DNA from 2 places in the Paucibacter hankyongi genome. Region 1 is predicted to be linked to the other one. Evidence: riboswitches for the same ligand, from Rfam matches in the RefSeq annotation. Region 1 holds a riboswitch; the other holds the start of a gene.
The links. Region 1 has a riboswitch for S-adenosylhomocysteine ahead of ahcY (adenosylhomocysteinase). Riboswitches for the same ligand answer to the same signal wherever they lie in the genome.
Positions count from the first base shown of each region.

Region 2: linked by a shared signal. The riboswitch ahead of metH (methionine synthase) and the one ahead of ahcY (adenosylhomocysteinase) in region 1 are both predicted to bind S-adenosylhomocysteine.

Region 1 is NZ_JBBHJX010000014.1:91,561-103,355, reverse strand. It holds gene WG899_RS17955 (hypothetical protein) at 1-977, opposite strand, end outside; gene WG899_RS17950 (tyrosine recombinase XerC) at 977-1,945, opposite strand; gene WG899_RS17945 (DUF484 family protein) at 1,962-2,678, opposite strand; gene dapF (diaminopimelate epimerase) at 2,687-3,544, opposite strand; gene WG899_RS17935 (LpxL/LpxP family acyltransferase) at 3,590-4,480, opposite strand; gene WG899_RS17930 (lysophospholipid acyltransferase family protein) at 4,483-5,376, opposite strand; gene metK (methionine adenosyltransferase) at 5,553-6,734, shown strand; gene WG899_RS17920 (response regulator) at 6,868-7,239, opposite strand; gene WG899_RS17915 (chemotaxis protein CheX) at 7,276-8,241, opposite strand; gene WG899_RS17910 (DNA glycosylase AlkZ-like family protein) at 8,366-9,457, shown strand; gene WG899_RS17905 (HAD-IIB family hydrolase) at 9,454-10,245, opposite strand; S-adenosyl-L-homocysteine riboswitch at 10,315-10,430, shown strand; gene ahcY (adenosylhomocysteinase) at 10,503-11,795, shown strand, end outside.
Region 2 is NZ_JBBHJX010000002.1:455,699-467,493, forward strand. It holds gene WG899_RS05525 (BTH_I0359 family protein) at 34-327, opposite strand; gene WG899_RS05530 (DUF3108 domain-containing protein) at 497-1,501, opposite strand; gene WG899_RS05535 (fumarylacetoacetate hydrolase family protein) at 1,544-2,548, shown strand; gene WG899_RS05540 (DUF4197 domain-containing protein) at 2,594-3,268, shown strand; gene WG899_RS05545 (ProQ/FINO family protein) at 3,367-4,185, shown strand; gene WG899_RS05550 (homocysteine S-methyltransferase family protein) at 4,303-5,358, shown strand; gene WG899_RS05555 (HD-GYP domain-containing protein) at 5,395-6,588, opposite strand; S-adenosyl-L-homocysteine riboswitch at 6,675-6,793, shown strand; gene metH (methionine synthase) at 6,847-9,594, shown strand; gene WG899_RS05565 (glycine zipper 2TM domain-containing protein) at 9,732-10,481, shown strand; gene WG899_RS05570 (YybH family protein) at 10,592-11,104, shown strand; gene WG899_RS05575 (YifB family Mg chelatase-like AAA ATPase) at 11,138-11,795, opposite strand, start outside.

The DNA.
Region 1 (11,795 bases):
ATGCCGCCATCCAGCCGCAGCGTCGCACCCCATGGGGTGATCCAGCGCAGCGTTGGCCCACCTCGCAACAGCCAGCCGCTACCGGTGTTCACATTGCCGCCGCCGCCCAGGCCTACCCCAATCTGCCCACCGGCACGCAGACGCGGGCTGCCGATCGCCCAGTCTTGGCCGGCCGTGGCCAGCACTTCCATATAGCCATCGGCACCGCCTTGCGCGGCACCCGCGGCCTCGACACCCCACCAACTGCCGTCGGCGATGTACTGCCGCAGGTCGGCGCCGGCAAAACCCATGCGCTTGCTGCTCGGCACACCGCTGCGATTTCGTGTGCCAGCGCGTGGCGTGGCCAAGCCACCCTGCAAGGCGATCTCGTCAAACCCAAGGCCGGTGCGCTGACTGGCGCGGCCGCGCTTGCCGGCATCGCTGGGCGCGAAACTGGCGAAGCTGCTGGAGCGCCCCAGCACCAGGCCGATGCTGCTATCGCTGATATTGCCGCTCGGGAAGCGCACATGCGCCAGCGATGCGCCGCCATACCAATCGCCGCCCTGCAGGCGAATCGACAACTCCGGCCGCAGCATCAGCCCACCACCGAAACGCACCTGGTTCGAACCCACGCCGCCACCGGCACCGGCATACAAGCCTGCCGCCACATGAGCGTTGGATCCCAGGCGCCAGCGCCCTTGCGCCGTCAAGCCCAGCGTGAAGAGGCCGCCGTAATTGCCCTTGGCCGCGCCATAGACGCTCGGGCCAAAGCCCCATTCGTCATTGACGGCCATCAGATAGCTGCCACCGAGCAGGGCCGTCTTGTCGCCATTCGGCAGCCGCAATGGCGTCCAACTGGTCTCGATGGCCGCAGGCCTGAGCGGCGTGAGTCGTGCGACGTTGGTATTGGCCGAAGCAGTGGCGCAAGCCGCCAAGGCACAGGCCAGCGCGATGCCACGTGGGACAAAAACGGATGATGTAGGGAGAGCGAATGACATTATTTTTTCTTGGCCCGCGGGTGCGCGGCATCGTAGATTTTCGCGAGGTGTTGAAAGTCCAGCTGTGTGTACACCTGGGTGGTGGTGATGTGGGCATGGCCCAGCAACTCCTGCACCGCACGCAGGTCACCGCTGGACTGCAGCAGATGTGAAGCAAAAGAGTGCCGCAGCATATGCGGATGCACATGGCTGGGCATGCCGGCCGCCAGGGCGCGCTCTTTCAGCATGGCGCGAACTTGCGGCGCGCCGAAACGCCCCCCTCGCGCGCCGACCATCAAGGCAGGCTCATCGGCCCGCGCCACTTGGCCGCGCAGCGCCAGCCACTGCCGCAAGGCCTGCAAGGCGGCCGACCCCAGCGGCACACTGCGCCGCTTGCTGCCCTTGCCCAAGACCTGCGCCTCGCCGGCCTGCAGGTCAACCCAACCCAAGGCGCTGGCGCTCGCCTGCGCATCCAGCCCGACCAACTCAGAGACCCGCAGGCCACAGCCATACAGCAACTCCACCACACAGCGGTCGCGTGCCTCCAGCCGCTCGTCCAGCCCGCCCGGCTGTGCATCGGCTACGTAGTTGGCCAGTTGCACCGCGTCATCGACACCCAAGGCCTTGGGCAGCGGCTTGGCCGCCTTCGGTGCCCGCAGCCCGTCAAAGGGATTCAACTCGACCAGGCGCTCACGCCCCAACCACCGGTAAAGGCCACGCCAAACCGACAACATCAAGGCCATGCCGCGCGGCCCGAGATCACTCTGCGCATGCAAGCTAGCGGCCAGAGCACGCGCCTGATGCGAGCGCAGTGTCAGCAGGTCTTGGCCTCGTTGTGCCGCCAGGCCTTGCAAGCGGCGCAAGCCATCTTCATAAATGACCAGGCTGCGCGGCGCCAAACGACGTTGCACCCGCACATAGTCCAGATACACGCCCAACCAGGCCAGCAGCGGCTCGGGCGAGTCATCGGAGCTCAAACCTTCGGACACGCCGCGTCGCTGGCGATCAGGACGAGGCAGGCTCGGGCTCGGGCTTGACCGAAGCCAGGCGCGAGAGCGCCGCGCTGGCAATATCGCCCACCCGCGTCAGGAACTCGGTGCCCATTTCGGCGGTGTAGCGTGTCGGGTCGGGCGAACCCAGCACCAGCAGACCCAAGCTTTGGCCCGGCTGGCCACCACGCGTCAGCGGGATCAGGGCCAAGGAACTGGCGCCGGTGGCTCCGCCCTCTTCGCCGCGCAACCAACGCGCTGCCTCAAAGCCTGAGTTAACGCCGCAGTAGGGCTGACTCAAGCTGCTCGCAAAGCTCTTCACATCCTGGCTGACGGCCTGGGCGAAATCGGCTTCGGCGTGTTCGGGCGCCACATCCCACAGCCGCAGGCCTGCCAGCGGAATCATGAACTGATGCCGCAACTCCTGCGTCAGCACATCGGGCAAGTCCGCCGCATTGGCCGTCAGCATCAGGCGCTTGGTCCAACGGTGCAGACGGTCGGCAATGGCCACATTCTCTTGGCCGTTGCGGATCATTTCGATGATCTTGAACTCCAGGCCCTTGATCTTGTCGCGCAGCATTTCAGCCTGGCGCTCTTGCAGCGAGACCGCACGGGCGCTGTGCGGGTGCGTCAGCTGAACGCTGGCCAACAGCTCGGCATGGCGCTCGAAAAAGCCCGGCGTATTGGCCAGGAAATCGGCAATGTCCTGTTCGGTAATGCCCTGCGTCCCCAGTTCTTTGCTCACAGCTCGATCACTCCTTCAAACACGGTTTGCGCCGGCCCGGTCAAAAACACCGAGGCCTGCAGGCCAACACTCAAGCCGGCCCATTCAATTTTCAAATCACCACCACGCGCATGCACCTCGACCGCTTCATCGAGCAAGCCCAAACGAATGCCGGCCACCACCGCAGCACAAGCCCCCGTGCCACAGGCCAGCGTTTCGCCTGCATCGCGCTCAAACACGCGCAGCCGCACTTCGCTGCGCGACACGATCTGCATAAAGCCGGCATTGACCTTGCGGGCAAAGCGCTGATGAGCCTCGACCAAGGGGCCGCGACTGGCCACCGGCGCCGTGTCGACATCCGCCACCAACTGCACCGCATGCGGGTTGCCCATCGACAGCACCGCCACCTCGCAGTCGGCCTCGGCCAAGGGCCAGAGCTCAAAGTCGCCCAGGCGCCGCGGGGTCAGCCCCTGCGAATCAAAGGGCAGGCGGGCATGCTCGAACACCGGCGCGCCCATGTCCACGCTGACCCGGCCGTCCTCTCGAAGATGCAACTCCAGCAAGGCATTAACCGTCTGAACCCGGATGCTGCGCTTGGCGCTCAGGCCCTTCTCATTCACATAACGGACAAAGCAACGGGCCCCATTGCCGCAATGCTCCACCTCGTCGCCGCTGTTATTGAAGATGCGGTAACGGAAATCCACATCCGGCGACTCGCTGCGCTCAATCACCAAAATCTGATCGCAGCCGACCCCAAAGCGCCGGTCTCCGAGGCGACGAATCTGCTCCGGGCTCAGGGACAAGGGAGTTTCCAGCGCGTTGATGACACAAAAGTCATTGCCGGCGCCCTGCATTTTGGTGAACTGCAATTTCATCGGCCGATTATCACCGCGCCCCACACACCGCTGCGCCGCCGACGCTCATGCGTAGAAGGACGGCTCGCCCTCGGGCCGGGTCTTGAATCGCTTGTGCACCCACAGGTATTGCGCCGGGTTCTCGCGTACGCGCGCCTCCAGCCAAGCATTCATCTGCGTCGCATCGGCCACCAAGTCGCCACTCGGGTAGCCCTCGGGCGCCGGCCAGGCTTCGACCACATAGCCCTGGCCGCCCGGCAGCATGGTGACGATCAAGGGCTGCACCACCATGCCCATATTGCTGGCGATCTTGGACGGTGCCAGCAAGGTGCAGGTCGACACGCCGAAGAAGGGCACAAAGGCCGAGTCCTTGACTCCGAAGTCCATGTCCGGCGCGTTCAAAAAGGCATAGCCCTGGCGGATCAGCCGCAGCACTGGCCGGATGCCTTCGTGCCGATCCACAAAGGCCGTCTTGCCGAAGCGGGCTCGACCGGCCAGCATGCGGGCATCAAAAACCGCATTGCTCTGCGGCTGATAGACATCCACACCGGGACATTTTTGATTCAGCATCAAGGCCGGCGCGGCCCACTCAAGGCCGGCAAAATGTGGCAGCACCCACATCACCGGTGCCGAGCTGGTTTCGGCCAGTTTGATGTCGCCCTTGATGTGCATCAGCCGCTGCAGACGCTCGGCCGAGGCGAACCAGAGCAAACCGCGCTCCAGCACGCTGCGGCCCATCCAGCCGAAATGCTCGCGCGCCAATTGCTCGCGTTCGGCGGCCGAGCGCTCCGGAAAGCAGAGTTCCAGATTACGCAGTGCGATGCGCCGGCGCCGCTTGGCCAACTGCCACAGCAGCCCACCCAGACCCCGGCCCAGCGCAGCCAACACGGAAAGCGGCAAGAAATGCAACAGCCACAAGAGGCCAATGGCGCCATGCGCCCCCAAGCGAGACCACATCCTCAAGACTCCTGCTTGGCGTCAAGGTCGGCGGGCGCGGCGCCAATGTCCAGGCCCCGCGGCTGCTTGTAGCGGTTGTAGCCCCACAAATACTGGGCGGGGGCAAGTCGGATCAGCTGTTCCATGGATTGATTGATGAGGGTGGCAGCGGATTCTGGCGCGGAATCGGCCGAAATTTGCGGGCCTGGGTAGACATGCACGGCATAACCCTGCCCAGCCGGCAGGCGCTCGCCCCAGATCAACAGCGGCGTGGCGCCGGTCTGCTGCAGCAAGCGCGCGGCCAGCGTCATCGTATAGGCCGATTGACCGAAGAACGGCGCCCAGACGCCGAGCCCCTCGGGCGGCACCTGATCAGGTAACAGGCCGATGGTCTGGCCGCGTCGCAGCGCCCGGATCATCTGACGCACACCGGCCAGTGTGGCCGGCGCCGTCGCCAAGCCGAGTCGGCTGCGCGAGGCTTCAACCACGGCGCGCAACCAGACCTGCCGGGCCGGCCGATACAACACCGTGATGGGCGATTCGGCCGTGGCGAAGCGTTCCGCATAGGCCTGAGCGGTGATCTCAAAGCAACCCAGATGTGGCGTCAACAAGACCATGCCGCGCCCCTGCGCAATCGCTTGCTGAATCAATTCAACCCCGTGCCAACGCACCAGGTCGCCGAGCGGCAGTTGCGCCGGCCGCATCCACAACCAGGGAATTTCCATCATCATCCGGCCCGCTCCGGCAATGCCGCCGCGAGCGGCGGACCAAGCCAGCCCGGCGATCTTCACATTGGCCAGGTAGCGCCGCCGGTAGCTGCCCGAGGACCAATAGGTCAGCCAGCCGAGGCCCGCCCCAATGCCATGCAAGACGCGCAAGGGCAGTTTCGACAAGATTCGGAACAGCAGCATCAACATATTTCTATAATCTCGTTATCGCCGAGTTAATTTGGACAACTTGCGGGGCGATGCGGGCTTTATTCAAGGGAATGAAACATCCGCCGGGCTGCGATGCTCAACAAATGCTGCTAAAGCGTTCGCCGCGTCTCCCGACAGCACGGCAACGCCGATGAACTGTTAACTGGAGTGTAAAAGTGGCGAACAACGATTTTCTCTTTACTTCTGAATCTGTCTCGGAAGGTCATCCCGACAAGGTCGCGGATCAGATCTCGGACGCGATTCTCGACGCAATCTTCGCCCAAGATCCGCGCTCGCGTGTGGCGGCCGAAACCTTGACCAACACCGGCTTGGTCGTGCTGGCCGGCGAAATCACCACCAACGCCCATGTGGACTACATCCAGGTGGCGCGCGACACCATCAAGCGCATCGGCTACGACAACACCGAGTACGGCATCGACTACAAGGGCTGCGCGGTGCTGGTGGCTTATGACAAGCAAAGCAATGACATCGCCCAGGGCGTGGACCACGCTTCCGACGACCACCTGAACATCGGCGCCGGCGATCAGGGCCTGATGTTCGGCTACGCCTGCGACGAAACGCCCGAGCTGATGCCGGCGCCCATCTATTACGCACACCGTCTGGTCGAGCGCCAAGCTCAGCTGCGCAAGGACGGCCGCCTGCCCTTCTTGCGCCCCGACGCCAAGAGCCAGGTGACGATGCGCTATGTGAATGGCAAGCCGCACTCGATCGACACGGTGGTGCTGTCCAGCCAGCACAGCCCCGAGATGAGCGACGGCCAGAAGATGAAGCCCGAGTTCATCGAAGCGGTGATCGAAGAGATCATCAAGCCGGTGCTGCCGCCGGCTTGGTTGCAAGACACCAAGTACCTGATCAACCCAACCGGTCGTTTCGTCATTGGCGGCCCGCAAGGCGACTGCGGCCTGACCGGCCGCAAGATCATTGTTGACACCTACGGCGGCGCTTGCCCGCACGGTGGTGGTGCCTTCTCCGGCAAGGATCCCAGCAAGGTCGACCGCTCGGCCGCCTATGCAGCCCGTTATGTAGCCAAGAACATCGTCGCTGCCGGCCTGGCACGCCAGTGCCAGATTCAGGTCGCGTACGCGATTGGCGTCGCCAAGCCGATGAATGTGACGGTGTACACCGAAGGCACCGGCGTGATCAGCGATGACAAGATCGCCGCCCTGGTCAACGAGCATTTCGATCTGCGTCCCAAGGGCATCATCCAGATGCTGGACCTGCTGCGCCCGATCTACGCCAAGACCGCCGCTTATGGCCACTTCGGCCGCGAAGAACCCGAGTTCACGTGGGAGCGTACTGACAAGGCTGCGGCGCTACGCGCTGCGGCTGGCCTGTAAAGCCTCGAGCGACAGCGAGCTTGTGAGGTTGTCGGCCCTCAGGGCTGCAGCAGGCCTGTAACGAGCGCAACAGCCAACAAAAAGGCCGCCCAGGGTTTCCCGGGCGGCCTTTTTTTCATTCACGTCACAACCGTCAGCTCAGCCCACAAAGCTTCTTGAACGGCCCCAGCACGGCCTCGCCACGGAAGGGCTTGACGATCCAGCCGGTCACGCCAATGGCCTTGCCGCGAGCGCGCAGCTGCGGGTTGTCTTCGGTGGTCAGCATAACGATGCGCACGCTGGTATTGCCCAGCTCGGTACGGATCTTCTCGGCCATGGTGAGGCCATCCATATTGGGCATATTGACATCGCTGACAACCAGTCGGATGTCTGGATCGCCGCGAAGCTGCAAAAGACCATCGCGGCCGTCGGTGGCCACGATCACCTGAAAACCATTCTTCCCCAGAAAGGTGGCCACGATCTCACGCATGGTGCTGGAATCGTCAACCACGAGCACATTCGCCATATCCCAAAGTCTCCCGTCGCAGCGGCTGCCGCGGTTCTAAAAAAGATCCAGCTCGCCGGTCGGGCCGGCCGAGGGCGCATGCGCCATGAACTCGGCAAACTCATCCACCGACCAATGCAGATTGAAGATAACTCGCTGCACAATCACCAGCGGCGGCATGCCCGGCCGGGCCGGATCAGACAAATGGTAGCGGATGCACAGTTGCGGATCCTGCGAGCCGAAGGAAATGTATTTGTGCTGATGGTTGATGACGATCGGCACCTGAATCTGCTGCTTGCTGAGATCCTGCGGCGGGATGTAGCGATTCTTGAACGCGCCCCAGATCAGGTTGGTGGTCTCGCCCAACATATTGTTGAGCTCGCGAAAGTTCAGGTCGCCGCCCATGCCCTCATAGCTGAAGCCCTGGATCAGCCCCTGCCGCAGCGCATTTTCCTCGGTCTGCAACATCATGTAGCCGCGGCACCAGGTGCTTTCGATCGGGATCAGCGTCGACACCTCGCCATGAATGATTCGGTCGTGCACCACATAAGGCGACTCGGCCTCGACACTGGCAAAGGGGAACATCGCCTTCAAGGCCTCACAAGTCAGCTCGACGATGCCTCGCACCAGCACGGTCGGATAGCTGAGGCTGAAGATCGCATGGTCGACCGCCTCCCGCAGGCGAGGAAGGTCCCCACTCGTCCAGCGATGCCGCACCGCAACTTGCTCCTGCAGCGTCAATTCGCGATCGCTGGTGCGGCGCAAAAAGATCGGCAGCTCAGGCCGCAGCTTGTGAATGGCACGCGCCAAGGTCAGGCCATCGGGGCCCTCGCAAGGCAGATCCTCGGCCAGCAAAACGCCGCCTAGATCCTTGTGCTGCGCCAGAGCCGCCAAGGCATCACTGGCCGAGCGCGGCAAGATCTGCAGCCCGACTTGCTGACAGAAGTCGACCAGGCTGGCGTAATGCACCGGGTCGTGCTCCAGCAAAAGAACCTTGGCCGCGAGTTGAGTGGTTTCCGTCATGTCATTTCGGTGCGCAGGCGCCCGCCCTCTCGGCCCATTGGGGCCACCTATTCCGGACTATTTCGGCAGCTTCCGGGTTTTCTGAAGCAAAAGATGGGCTCAATTGCGGCGGCACAATCCGCCCATGCGCACACCCCGTCTCGATGATCTGCGCCGCTACGCGGTCGCTCGCACCCTCTTCACCCCGACCAGCCTGCCGCAGGCGATTACTCGGCTCGGTTTTGTGCAGGCCGATCCGATCCGAGCTCCGGCGCGAGCTCAAGACCTGACCCTGAGGCTGCGCGTCAAGGGCTACCGAGTCGGCGATCTAGAGCGCCGCTACCCGCGCTTGGACGTCGAGGAAGACTGCCTGGTCAACTACGGCTTCCTGCCTCGCGAACACTTGCGCCTGATGCACCCGCGCGTGGCTCGGCGCGGCTGGAACGCAGAGACCACCCAGCATGCCACCCAACTGCTCGCCTTGCTGCAAGAACTCGGCCCGAGCCACCCGCGCGACATCCAGGCCCGGCTAGATCTGGGCAACACTCGCAATGCCTGGGGAGGCAGCAGCAATGCCACCACCCATCTGCTTGACAGCATGCATTACCGCGGCCTCTTGCGCGTCCACAAACGCGAAGCTGGGACTCGTATTTACGCCCCCGCCGAGCACCCCGTCGACGAACGCACGCCGATGGAGAAGGCCCAGGCGCTGTTGCAATTGGTACTGGCCAAATACGCGCCGCTGCCCTCGCGCAGCCTCGGGCAGTTGTGCAGTCTGTTGGGCTATGGCGCGCCGCATCTAGCGGCCGAACTCAAGCAGGCCCTGCTGCTCGCCCGCAAAAACTGGCCCAGCGTGGAGCTCGACGGCCTGCGCTGGTTCTGGCCCGAAGGGGAAAACCCCTGCGCCAAGCGCTGGCAGTTCGATGAGGAATTGCGCCTGCTGGCCCCATTCGATCCGATCGTCTGGGATCGCCTGCGCTTCGAATTGCTGTGGGGCTGGGCCTATCGCTTTGAAGCCTACACCCCGGCACCGAAACGCAAGCTCGGCTACTACGCCCTGCCGATGCTGTGGCGAGGCCAGGTGTTGGGATGGGCCAATCTTGCGGTGCAACAAGACAGCCTGCAAGCCCAAAGCGGTTTCATCAACGGAGACGCGCCGCCGGACAAAGCCTTCGGTCCGGCCTGGCAGGCCGAACTGGCCCGTATGCGCGAATTCCTGGCCTTGCCCGCGGCCTAAGCCAAGGCCGAACGAGCGGCGAGCAAGGCGGCCGCCACCTCGGCAAACCCGATGCCCTGCTCCGCATCCGTCACATAGCTCGGCAGATGCTGCAGCTGCGGCACAAAGCGAGCGATATTGGCCACCCCGACGCTCAAGGGCATGCGTGCGAACATCTGCTGGTCATTGGTCGAATCGCCAACATACAGCCATTGCCCGGGTTCGAAGGCCTCACCCAACACGGCCTGCACCGCCCAGTGTGCGGCCGTCCATTTGCTGTGTTCGCCGATCCAACCGTTGACGTGGATCGAGCTGACGGTGGCGACCAAGCCATGGGCCCGCATCAGCCCACACACGGCGGCGATCTGAGCCTGATCCAGATGGGCAAACTCGCTGTGGTCGATGGCAATGTCGGTCAGGCGCCCGGCCGAATCAGTGGCTAAGCGCGCACCTGGGACTCGGTCCTGGATCTCCGCCGCGCAGACCTGCAGCCGCTCGAAATTGGCAAGTCGGGTAGGCTCATCTTGACTGAAGGCAATGCGCAATTGCTCGCCTTCGCCGCGCAGCATAACCGCGCCGTTCTCGGCCACGATGGCCGCCACCGGCCAAGCCATGGCAAAGGGCTCGCTCCAACCGGCGGGCCGTCCGGTGATGGCAATCACCGGCAGCCCATGCCGACGCAGATCATGCAGGGATTGCAAGGCGGCCGGGGCGATCTGACCGTCGGCGGTCAAGGTGTCATCGATATCGGTCAGGACACCGCGCAGGCCGCGCAGCGAGTCGGGAGGGCATTGGCTGAAAGGTCGCATGGGCAGGATTGTCCGCAAAACAATGGGCTGTTCCCGCAATTGCCAGCCATGATGCGTCTAGAATTGCGCCGTTCCGAGGAGCGTTGCAACCTGCTACACACAGCAGGCCAGGCTCGGAAAAGTTTTGCGCCAGGCTGCATTCAACTTGAATCGACCGGCAAGACCTGCAACCGCGCTCACCCGCTGACGTCTTCGCGTGGGTGATCGGTTTGCCCAAATGATGACGGTAGCGGCTTCAAATTCTGAAGGAGCCCGCAATGACCACCGCTGCATCGACAACCCTGTCCAAAGACCAATACCACATTGCCGACCTGAGCCTCGCCGCCTGGGGCCGCAAGGAAATGAACATCGCCGAGAGCGAAATGCCGGCGCTGATGGCGATCCGCAAGGAATACGCCGCCACCCAGCCGCTCAAGGGCGCGCGCATCACCGGCTCGCTGCACATGACGATCCAGACCGCTGTGCTGGTCGAAACACTGCAAGCCCTGGGTGCCGAAGTGCGCTGGGCCTCGTGCAATATCTACTCGACCCAGGACCAAGCCGCCGCCGCGCTGGTGGCCGTGGGCACGCCGGTGTTCGCCTACAAGGGCGAGACCCTGGTGGACTACTGGGACTACACGCACCGCATCTTCGACTTCGGCGCCAAGGGCACGCCCGGCGAAGGCCCGAACATGATCCTGGACGACGGCGGCGACGCCACGCTGCTGATGCACTTGGGCCAGAAGGCCGAGAAGGATCTGAGCGTGCTCGACAAGCCAGGCAGCGAAGAAGAACGCGTGCTGTTCGCAGCCATCAAGGCCAAGATCGCCGTTGACCCGACCTGGTACACCCGCAAGAGCGCCGAGATTCTGGGCGTGACCGAAGAGACCACCACCGGCGTGCACCGTCTGCAGGAAATGGCCGCCAAGGGCTCGCTGCTGTTCCGCGCCATCAATGTGAACGACTCGGTGACCAAGAGCAAATTCGACAATCTGTACGGCTGCCGCGAGTCGCTGGTGGACGGTATCAAGCGCGCCACCGATGTGATGATCGCCGGCAAGGTTGCCGTCATCGCCGGCTACGGTGATGTGGGCAAGGGCTCGGCCCAAGCCATGCGCGCGCTGTCGGCCCAGGTCTGGGTGACCGAGATCGACCCGATCTGCGCGCTGCAGGCAGCGATGGAAGGCTACCGCGTCGTGACCATGGAATACGCCGCCGACAAGGCCGACATCTTCGTCACTACCACCGGCAACAAGAGCGTCATCCGCCATGAACATATGGCCGCGATGAAGAACAACGCCATCGTCTGCAATATCGGTCACTTCGACAATGAGATCGATGTCGCCGCGCTCGAGAAGTACGAGTGGGAAGAGATCAAGCCACAGGTCGACCACGTGATCTTCCCCGATGGCAAGCGCATCATCTTGCTGGCCAAGGGCCGTCTGGTGAACCTGGGCTGCGGCACCGGCCACCCGAGCTATGTGATGAGCTCCAGCTTCGCCAACCAGACGATCGCCCAGATCGAACTGTTCGCGCACAAGGACGCCTATGACATCGGCAAGGTCTATGTG
Region 2 (11,795 bases), on a different contig from region 1:
CGCGCCGAGGACAAGAGCCTTATTGGGGGATTTTTAGTGCATTACGACCGGTTGATGTCCCATGCTGGCATAGGCTTCAATGAAATCGTCCAGGTCTTCCTCGCTCGGATCCTGCTCAATCAAGGCCTCGACGCCGTCTTGAAACTGCTGAGCCAGCGCGCCTTCGATGAAGATTTCTTTGCGGCTGAACTTGTCGACGATCTCGTAGCCGCCGCGGTGCAGTTGCAATTCCGGGTTGGCCTGCAGGAATTCTCCAGGCACGGGCTCTGTCACTTGGACGTCGAACTTGACGACACTGAAACTGGGGGAGTTGTAAAGCATGTGCATGATGGCTCCTTTCAGCGTCAACTGCGGCCAGCAGCGCTTGTTTCAAGAGTTATCGGCATCTTGAACGCTTGGCCGTGGATAAATAGTGGCAGAACTCTGGGCTTCTCGGGGGACTGAGAGCGCAATTTCATGCTCAAAGCGTCAAAAGATAACGTGTTGACACCCTTGTTCAGGGGGGCAGACCGTCATCCAGCAGCAGCAACTCCCAGCTGCGCTCGTCGGGCAGCTTGTAAACCAGCCGAACTGGCAGGTGGCGGCGTATCGGGTCCAGCCAGATGTCGATTTCTCCGCTATGGGCGAAGATTTGCGGCCGGTGCAGGTGCAAAGTCGGCAACGCCGCACGATCCGGCATGTCCAGCAACTCGGGCCCCACGACTTCAAATGCCCAGTCGCGCGCTTCGCCACGCAGGCCGATCACCGTCATGTGCAGGCGGGCGCCCTGGGTTTGAAGTTCGGGGGCAGCGTCCAGGGTGGCGGCCAGTTGGAACCACCAGCTGAGGCGGTCTTGTACCCCTTCCGGCAAGTCAAAGACGTCGGCGTTGGCCGAAAAGCTGATCAGCCCTTCCGGCCGACGAAAGTTGGTTGCCTGCGCGTCGCGGCCGCGCCGCTGCTGCGCAAAGCGCTCGGGCAATAGGCCTTGCGGGCCGACCTTGCCTTCGCTGCGCCAGCCGGGCAGGGGGCGTCCGTCGAGTTGGCGATCGAGGCGAAGCTGATAACTCGCATCCTGATTGGGCAGCCAGGTCAAGCGGGCCAAGCCCTGGCGCCCGTCTTGCAGCAGCAGAAAGCGCCATTCCACCGCGGGCGAAACCTTGGGTGCCTTGGCCGCGCTGAGTGTTTCCGGCGCGGCTGGGCTATGGGTGTCGCTGCCGGTGGGCGAGGGCGTGTCCATACTGGACGTTTGGGCTGGCGCGGGCGGTGTCGGCGGCTGGCGGGCTCCGACTGGTGCGGCCATGTGCTCTGAGGCGGGCGGCTTAGTGACGTTTGGCGCCGCCAGTGTGCGTGTCTGCAGGCCTTGGCGCAGCGTCGGTGCGGCCGCGCTGTGCACGGCCTGCGTGGGCTTGATCGGGCTCAGCAGCCAAGCATGCGCGATGACGCTGAGCAGCGCGGCCGCCAAGGCGGCTTTCCGCTGGCGGCGTTGAATCGGGCTGGAAATATTCGGGGGCATGCTGCGCATTGGACAATGCTGCCATCGCTTTGCTGCATTTCTCACCCTCCGATGAAACTTGCTACCTTGAAAGATGGATCCCGCGACGGCCAATTGGTGGTCGTGTCGCGCGATCTGAGCCAGGCCCATTACGCCAGCGGCATCGCGGGCCGGCTCCAGCAGGTGCTGGACGATTGGGGCTTTCTGGCGCCGCAACTGGAGGAGCTCTATGTTGGGCTCAACCATGGGCGCTTGCGCCATGCCTTCAATTTTGACCCCAAGCAATGCATGGCCCCGCTGCCTCGCGCTTACCAATGGGTGGAGGGCTCGGCCTATCTGAATCATGTGGAGCTGCAGCAAAGGGCGCTGGCGGGCGAACAGCCCAGCTTGCTCGTCGAACCCTTGATGCGCCAGGGTTGCAGCGATGAACTGCTGGGCGCTTGTGATGCAGCTCGTTTTGCATCCGAGGCCATGGGCATCGATTTCGAGGCCCAGCTCGCGGTGATGACCGGTGATGTGGCGCAAGGCGCCAACCCCGAGCAGGCGCTTGAGGGCGTGCGTTTGTTGTTGCTGGCCAATGGGTGGAGCCTGCGGCATCTGGGGCCCCAAGGCGTGGGCGGTCCGGGCGCCGGCTTCCACAGCCGCCCGGCCACGGCCTTCGGCCCGGTGGCCGTGACGCCCGATGAGCTGGGGTCGGCCTGGCGCGGCGGCCGGGTTGATTTGGCCTTGCAGACGATGTGGAATGGCCGCAAGGTCGGCCAATGCGAGGCTGGGCCGGAGATGAGTTTTCATTTCGGTCAGCTGATTGCCCAGGCCGCCAGGACGCGCGCGCTGCGTGCCGGCAGCCTGGTCGGCTCGGGCCCGGTGTCCAATAAAGACGCGGGCCGGGGCTATAGCTGTATCGCCGACAAGCGCGCACTCGAAGTGATTGAGAGCGGCCAAGCCAAAACGGCCTATATGGCCTTCGGCGACAGCCTGCGCATCGAGATGAAGGGCGCCGATGGCTTGAGCCTGTTTGGGGCGATTGACCAGGATGTGGTCGGCTTGTATGAGAATGAAGCCAGCCCGACCGCCTGAAGTCGGGACCACAGCGCGCCAGCAAGAGGCAGGGAGTTCAAGATGATGTTGCGTAGATCGATGCTGCTGGCCGCAGGCCTGTTGGCGCTGGGCCGGTCCGCGCGTGCGGCTGTGAGTGAGAGCGATGCCGCGACCGGTATACGCGCCGCTCTGGAGCGTGGCGCCAATGCCGCGATTGCCGGCCTCGGTCGGCAAGATGGTTTCATGAATAACCCGGCCGTTCGCATCGAGTTGCCCGGTTATTTGAAAGACGGCGCCAAGCTCTTGCAGATGACCGGCCAGGGCAAGCGCGTCGACGAGCTACTGCTGGCCATGAACCGCGCCGCTGAGGCGGCGGTGCCGGCGGCCAAGCCCTTGTTGGTCGCGGCGATCAAGGGCATGAGCGTGGAAGATGGTCTGCAAATCCTGAAGGGCGGGGATGACTCCGTCACCCAGTTCTTTGTGGGCAAGACCCGCGCACCCTTGAGCCAGCAGTTGCTGCCGCTGGTCACACAGGCCACGCAAAAAGTGGCCTTGGCCGACAAGTACAACGCGGTGGCCGGCAAGGCGGTGGGGCTGGGCTTGGTGAAAAGCGAGGATGCCAGCATCCAGCAGTACGTGACCGGCAAGACCCTGGATGGCTTGTATCTGATGATCGCCGAAGAGGAGCGCAAGATCCGCAAAGACCCATTGGGCAGCGGCAGCGCGATCCTGAAAAAGGTCTTCGGCGGAGGCGCTTGAAGCCCGTCAATATGCGGCCCGAGGCGCTGTCTTCGCGGCAGTGGACAATAGCGCTCTGAATTTTCTTTGTCTTTGAAGTTGCGCCGAGGCGCTTGCCCATGAACGAAACTCCCAACACGGTGCCGACTTCGGCGCCGCAAACGCCGGCTGAACTCGAAACGGTCGAGGCGGTCGCCGCTGTCGATGCCGTCGACAATCTCGCCGCTGCTGCCGAAGAAGCCCCTGCCGTCGATGCGGTCGTGCCCGAGGTGAATGTGCCCGCAGCCGAGACCGCCGCGGCGAAAGACATGTCGCCGGCTGCCTGCGCAGCCAAGCTGAAGGAACTGTTCCCGGCGCTGTTCGTCGGTGGCGGCATCAAGCCCTTGAAGCTGCGCGTTCAGGCCGATATCCAGGAGCGCGCCCCGGGTGTGTTCACCAAGGCTCAGCTGTCGGCCTTTTTACGCCGTCACACCGGTGGTACCGGCTATCTGCTGGCTCTCAGCAAGGCCAAGCACCGCTTTGACCTCGATGGACAACCCGCCGGTGACTTGAGCGATGAGCACCGCGCAGCGGCCGTGGAAGAGTTGACCCGCCGCCGCGGCCTGCAGCAAGAGCGCCTCCAGGTGGAGCAGCAGCGTCAGGCGCTGGAGCAGACCCAGGCGCGTAACCGCGCCGGACTGCTGCATGACTTCGAACGCACCACCTTGACGCTGCCCAACTTCTGCGCACTGAAGGGCGTGACGCCCGAAGAGCTGCCGGGTTTGTTGGATCTCGCACGCCAAGAGGCCGCCGAGCGCGCCGCTCAGCGCCCGCAGTTTCAGGCCCCGCGTGAGCCTCGCCCCGGCCAAGCGCCGCGTGGTGAGCGCGGCCGACCAGACGAGCGCCGCGGCCGCCGACCAGGGCCGCAGGGTGGCCGCAAACCCGGCCCGCAGCGCTGACGCGTCTTCACCCGTTGCCTGCTTGCTAGCGCCCACCGCCGGTGGGCGCTTTTCATTTGGGCAGGCTGATTTGGCCTTGTGGCAGCCCGGATCGCCACGCCTTTCTACAATGGCGCCATGAACGCTAATTCCACCCTCTTCACCCGCGGCGCGGCCTTGCCCGCCATCCTGCAGCAGCGCATCGCGATTTTGGACGGCGCCATGGGCACGATGATCCAGCGCTACAAGTTGGGCGAGGCGGACTTCCGGGGCGAGCGTTTTGCCGATCATCCCAAGGACCTGAAGGGCAATAACGACCTGTTGGTGCTGACCCGGCCCGATGTGATCAGCGAGATCCACGAAAAATATCTGGCCGCCGGCGCGGACATCATCGAGACCAATACCTTTGGCACCACCTCGGTGGCGCAGGAGGATTACGGCCTGGAAGCCTTGGCTTACGAGATGAATGTGGCCGCGGCCCGCATTGCCCGTGCGGCATGCGAAAAGTACAGCACGGTGGACAAGCCGCGCTTCGCCGCCGGCGCGCTCGGCCCCACACCGCGCACGGCCAGCATCAGTCCCGACGTCAACGACCCCGGTGCCCGCAATGTCGACTTCGACACGCTGCGCGCCGCCTACTACGAGCAGGCCAAGGGTTTGCTGGACGGTGGCGTGGACCTGTTCCTGGTCGAAACCATTTTCGACACCTTGAACGCCAAGGCGGCCATCTTTGCCTTGGACGAATTGATGGAAGACACCGGTGAGCGCCTGCCGGTGATCGTGTCGGGCACCGTCACCGACGCATCCGGTCGTATCTTGTCGGGCCAGACGGTGACCGCCTTCTGGCACTCGGTGCGCCATGCCAAACCACTGGCGATCGGCCTGAATTGCGCGCTTGGCGCGACGCTGATGCGGCCTTATATCGAAGAGTTGGCCAAGGCCGCCGGCAGCACTGCCATCAGCTGCTACCCGAATGCGGGTTTGCCCAATCCGATGAGCGACACCGGCTTTGATGAAACCCCGGACGTGACCGGCCGCCTGATGGAGGAGTTTGCGCGCAGCGGCTTCCTGAACATCGCCGGCGGCTGCTGCGGCACCACGCCGGAGCACATCGCGGCGATCGCCAAGGGCGTGTCGGCCTACCGGCCGCGCGCCAGCGGCGAGAAGTTCCTGAGCGGCTTGGTCGAGGCCTGATCGGGCTTTGAGAGCAGCCTGAGCCGCTGTGGCGGCTCAGCTGAGCTTCAGCAGCTTCTCCATCGAGACGCGCAGTTTCAGTTCATGCGGGGCCATGCTGGCGGCGACCGCTTGTGTTGCCAAGCGAGTGTCGCGGGATACCGGTTCGCTCAGCGGGTTGCCGCTCTTGCCCAGTAGGCTGGCCACCATCGGTTCGGTAGCGCTGTGGCCGCGCTTGTAGACGATACCGACCTCACCATTGGCCAGTTTCACCAAGCTGCCCAATGGGTAGAGGCCAATAGTTTTGACGATGGCTGCGCCGGCTTCGTCGGGCTGTTTCAGTTCATCTAGAAACACGGCGCGGGCTGCCATGGCGCCCGGTTGGGCCTTGCGTGATGCCCGTGGGCTGACGCGTGAGGCAAAGATGTCGATACGACGCAGCAGCCGGGCCAGCTGCTCGGCTGGCGCGCGCTCGGCCAAGGGGCCCGGTCCGGCATCGTGGTGCAGGCAAACGGTCTTCAGCCAGAGTTCCGACTTGGCGCCGAGTTCGGCCAGCAGGCTCGCCGAGCGGTCCCCGTGTGAGACCAGGCTTTGTTGTTGGCTGTGGCTCGGTTCGTCGGCCTGCGCCGCCATGCGGTCTTGCTGGGCGCTGATGCTGATGTTCATGCTCAAGGCCGCCTGGGTCAGGGCCAGCCGCCAGTCGTCCGGCCAGCCCAGCTTGAGTGCGCATTGCTCGGCCAAGGCCAGGCAGAGCAAGGCGTGGCGGGCGCTGTAGCGCTCAAAACCCTGGCTGGCATCAAAGATCAGGAACATCAGGATCGCATCGGGCCGGTGCGAGAGCCGGGCGATGGCATCGGTGTGCAGCTGCTGAAAACGGCCGCGGAAGTCCTCGGTGTGCGGGTCGCGCAGCAGGCTGTGCGCATGCATCTGCAAATCGGCCCAGGCGGCTTGCTCGCCCAAGTCGACGCGCTGTGCGCGGTCGGGCTTGTAATCGGCTTGCACATTGACGATGTCGCCCAGGTTGGCGCCCTGCAGCATCATCGTGTCCATTTTGTGGGCCAAGGCGCGCTGGTATTCCTTGGTCTCATGCGCCAGCACCCAGATCGGGCGCGCCAGCAGGGCCTGCATTTGCGGCGTGTTCGGCAGCGTCTGGCCGCTGGCCACCAGCAGCTTCCCACTCGCGTCGCGCAGGGAGAAAGTCAGCAGCTGACCGGGCCGCAAACTATGGGGGGGAAGCTGTATCAGATCCAAGATGTCTCGCTCATGTTTTGCTTGGATTGTCGGCTGAACCTCGCGGCGATTGAGCTCGCTGCCCACACTGCGCGTAAAATCACGCACGGTTCAAGGAGCGTTGCGACCTGCCCACCCGCATTGATCGTGAGATCGGCGAGGGCTCGCCAGGCTTGAACGGGCAGCTCACCCTGATCTGGGCTGCTGACAACGACGCTCACCGATCCATGATTTCGTGGCCGCGGTGAGTTCGCGGCCCAAGACTCTTCTGAGGCCGCCATGTCCGCTGAAACTACTGCCCCGAGCACCGCCATTCAACCCGACGCGATGAAACTGTCGGGCCTGGAACCGGTGCAAATCGGCGCCGGCACGCTGTTCGTCAATATCGGCGAGCGCACCAATGTGACGGGCTCCAAGGCCTTTGCGCGTTTGATCTTGAATGGTCAGTTCGAGGATGCCTTGGCCGTGGCGCGCCAGCAGGTCGAGAACGGGGCTCAGGTCATCGACATCAATATGGACGAGGCCATGCTGGACAGCAAGGCCGCCATGGTTCGCTTCCTGAATCTGATTGCCGGCGAGCCCGAGATTGCCCGTGTGCCCATCATGATCGACAGCTCCAAATGGGCCGTCATCGAAGCCGGCCTGAAGTGCATCCAAGGCAAGGGCATCGTCAACTCGATCTCGATGAAAGAGGGTGAGGAAGAGTTCCGCCGCCAGGCCAAGTTGGTGCGCCGCTATGGCGCGGCTGCTGTGGTGATGGCTTTTGACGAGCAAGGTCAGGCCGACACTTTTGCCCGCAAGATCGAAATCTGTGAACGCGCCTACAAGATCCTGGTGAACGAGGTGGGATTTCCGGCCGAGGACATCATCTTCGACCCGAATATCTTCGCCATCGCCACCGGCATCGAAGAGCACAACAACTACGCGGTGGACTTCATCGAAGCGACGCGCTGGATCAAGCAGAACCTGCCCGGCGCCAAGGTATCGGGCGGCGTGTCAAATGTGTCCTTCAGCTTCCGTGGCAATGATCCGGTGCGCGAGGCCATCCACACCGTCTTCCTGTACCACGCGATTCAAGCCGGCATGGACATGGGCATCGTCAACGCCGGCATGGTGGGCGTATACGACGACCTCGATGCCGAGTTGCGTGAACGCGTGGAGGACGTGGTGCTGAACCGCCGGCCCGACTCTGGCGAGCGTCTGATCGAAGTGGCCGAGCGCGCCAAGGGTATGGCCATTGATGACACGACCCGCCTGGCCTGGCGTGCTGGCGATGTGAATGAGCGCCTCAGCCATTCGCTGGTGCACGGCATCACCGAGTTCATCACCGCCGATACCGAAGAAGCCTGGCAAGCGATTCAAGCCAAGGGCGGCCGGCCACTGCATGTGATTGAAGGCCCGCTGATGGCCGGCATGAATGTGGTCGGCGATTTGTTCGGCGCGGGCAAGATGTTCTTGCCGCAGGTGGTCAAGTCGGCCCGCGTGATGAAGTCGGCCGTGGCCCATTTGCTGCCCTATATCGAGGCCGAAAAGCAGGCCTTGATCGACGCCGGCGGCGAGGCCAAACCGAAGGGCAAGATCGTCATCGCCACCGTCAAGGGCGATGTGCACGACATCGGCAAGAACATCGTCACCGTGGTCCTGCAGTGCAATAACTTCGAGGTCGTGAATATGGGCGTGATGGTGCCCTGCCAAGACATCTTGGCCAAGGCCAAGGAAGAGGGCGCCGACATCATCGGCCTCTCAGGCCTGATCACGCCCAGCCTGGAGGAAATGCAACATGTGGCCGCGGAGATGCAGCGCGACGAGCATTTCCGCTCGCGCGGCACGCCGCTGCTAATTGGCGGCGCCACCTGCAGCCGGGTGCACACGGCCGTGAAGATCTCGCCGCACTACGAAGGCCCGGTGGTCTATGTGCCGGATGCTTCGCGCAGCGTCGGCGTTTGCAGCGACTTGCTCTCGGACGAGCGCGCGGCCAAGTTCATTGCCGAGCTGCGCAGCGATTACGAGCAGGTGCGCCATCTGCACGCCAACAAAAAGCAGACCCCCATGGTCAGCCTGGCTGCCGCGCGCGCCAACAAGCATGCCCTGGACTGGACCAGTTATCAGCCGCCGGTGCCGCAGTTCATCGGCCGCCGCGTGATCCGCAATTACGACTTGGCCGAGTTGGCAGAAAGCATCGACTGGGGCCCCTTCTTCCAGACCTGGGATCTGGCCGGCCCCTTCCCAGCCATCTTGAAAGACGAGGTGGTGGGCACCGAGGCGCAGCGCGTCTTCAGCGATGGCAAACGCATGTTGCAGCGCCTGATTGCCGGCCGTTGGTTGACGGCCAGTGGCGTCTTCGGGCTTTACCCGGCCGCGCAGGTGAACGAGGACGACATCGAGATCTACACCGATGAGAGCCGCAGCGAGGTCTTGATGACCTGGCACGGCCTGCGCATGCAGTCGGAGCGACCTGTGGTGGATGGCGTCAAGCGGCCGAACCGCTGCCTGTCCGATTTCATCGCGCCCAAGGGTGTGGTGCCGGACTACATCGGCCTGTTCGCCGTCACCGCCGGCCTGGGCGTTGAGAAAAAGGAAGCCCAGTTCCTGGCCGATCTGGACGACTACTCCGCCATCATGTTCAAGGCCCTGGCTGACCGTTTGGCCGAAGCCTTTGCCGAGCGCCTGCATCAGCGGGTGCGCACGGAATTTTGGGGTTATGCGGCCGATGAAGCCTTGAGCAGCGAGGAATTGATCGCCGAGAAGTACCGCGGCATTCGCCCCGCCCCTGGCTATCCGGCTTGCCCCGACCACTTGGTCAAGCGCGATCTCTTCAAGGCTCTGAATCCCGAAGAAATCGGCATGGGCTTGACCGACAGCATGGCCATGACGCCGGCCGCCAGCGTCTCAGGCTTTTACTTCGCTCACCCTGAAGCGGCTTACTTCAATGTCGGCCGCATTGGTGAAGACCAAGTGGCTGACTGGGCCGAGCGCATGCGCTTGAACAAGGAAGCGGCCGAGCGCGCTTTGGCGCCACTCTTGTGATGCTGGCGTGATCGGCGGGCTTCTTCCGATGACTTTGTAAGCCGAAGTAAGAGCCCGGCTTGGCCCGGCTCAGCGGCGCTCGCCATGTTAGGGTTAGGCCCTAGCTATTGACTGCGCTTTTCAAAGGAGTTTTGCAGATGAAGCCCGCACATATCGCTATCGGTGGCGTCGCCGCCATTGCTATCGCCGGCTTGGCCTTTCAAGCTGGTCGCAGCCAGGCGCCGGCCCCGGTGGCCGTCGCGCCGGCTGTTGCCGCCTCGGCTCTGGCCAACGAGGCCAGCGCTGCAGTCGCTACAGCTCCGCCAGCGGCCTCGGTGCCCGTGCTTGCCGAAGCGCCGGCCTCGGTGCCCGCACTGAAGGAGGCTGCGAGCGTGCCTGCACCGCCGGTGCTGGCCAAGGCCCCGGCCAAGCCTGCGCCGCGCCCGGCGCCAAAACCTGCGCCATCTTCGGCGCCGCAGCAGCCGGAAAGCAGCCATGTCGCCAAGGCCGAGCCGGCCGCGCCCAGCGAGGCGGCCCCTCCTGCCCATGTGATCGCGCCGGAGCCGCCCAAGCTGTGCGCCGAATGCGCGACCGTGGTGCAGATCCGCAGCGAGCAACGCGAGGGCAAGGGCAGCGGCCTGGGTGCCGTCGGTGGGGCGGTGTTGGGCGGGCTGCTGGGCAACCAGATTGGTGGCGGGACCGGTAAAACGCTGGCCACGGTGGCCGGCGCGGCGGCCGGTGGCTTTGCGGGCAACGCGGTGGAGAAGAGCCACAACGCACGCCAGGTTTGGGTGGTCCGGGTCAGCTACCCAGACGGCCGCACCCGCAGCTTTGATTTCGACCATCAGCCCGATTTCCGCGTCGACACCGTCGTGCGCGTGCGTGACGGAGTGCTTGAGCGATATTGATCGTTCAGCGGCGCGTTCATCATCGCCCAAGGGGCGCTCGTCACACAGGGTGCAGCGCTCGCTGAGGGCTGCGCACAATGGGTCGCTTTAGGCTTTGGCTTGACCCGCTGATGTTCAATTTTCTGCCCCGATCATCGCGCCAGTGGGGGCACGCCGCCCTGTTGGCCTTGGCCTCGGCCGCTTTTGCTGGCCCGGCGCGAGCGGAATCTGCCGACGAAGCGGCACTCACCGAGGCGGTGGCGCAGCTCTACCGCAGTTTGGGCAGTGGCGATGTGGCGGGCTTTGCCGCCTTGGTGCCGGCCGGCGGCTTTAGTGAGTTCAACACCGAAGCCGAAGGCCTGCAGACGCTGACGATGGACTATTTCCGTGCTGTCATGACCTCGGGCGCGAAGATCGCGCTGCGCGTCAGCGATCTGCAGCCGCGTCTGCTGGGGGGCGACACCGCCCTGGTGACGGGTTACCGCGTTGGCAGCATCACCCTCCCCAGCGGCCAAAGGTTCGACAGCCGACAGGCCTTGACCATGCTTTGGCGTAAGGCGCCGAGCCAGGTCGGTGTGAGCTCAGCATCGGGGGCTTGGCAGCTTTTGCACGTGCATTTGTCCGAGCCAGGCCGTCCCCGGTAGCGCCTGCGCCGGGTTTGGCGCAGCCCGCGTGGCTCAGTGCTGCAGGCCGCGGCGCAGCTGTATCGCTTCGGCCATATGGCCCAGCTTGATGCCGCGCGTCGCGTCCAAATCAGCAATGCTGCGCGCCACGCGCAAGAGGCGGTGATAGCCGCGTGCCGATAGGCCCAACTGCCCGGCGGCTTTTTGTAAAAACTCCAGCGCGGCCGGTTCCGCCTGGGCATGTTGTTCGAGCTGTCGCGCGCTCAGGCGCGCATTGCTGCAGGCTTGGCGTAGCAAAGCGCGTTCGCGTGCGGCGGCCACACGGGCGGCTACCTCGGCGCTGCTTTCGCCGTCTGGCAAGGCCGCCAGTTCTTTCGGCGCAATCATCGGCACTTCAATCAGCAGGTCGAGCCGGTCCAAGAAAGGGCCGCTGAGCCGGCTCTGGTAGCGGGCGATTTGGCCGGGTGCACATTGGCAGGATCGCAAGGGATTGCCCAGATGCCCGCAGGGGCAGGGATTCATGGCTGCCACCAACTGGAAGCTGGCGGGGAACTCGGCCTGACGGGCGGCCCGCGAAATCAGGATGCGGCCGGTTTCCATCGGCTCGCGCAAAGCCTCCAGCGCGCTGCGATTGAACTCTGGCAACTCGTCGAGAAACAAAACGCCATGCAGCGCGAGTGAAATTTCGCCCGGTCGGGGCGGTGAGCCGCCG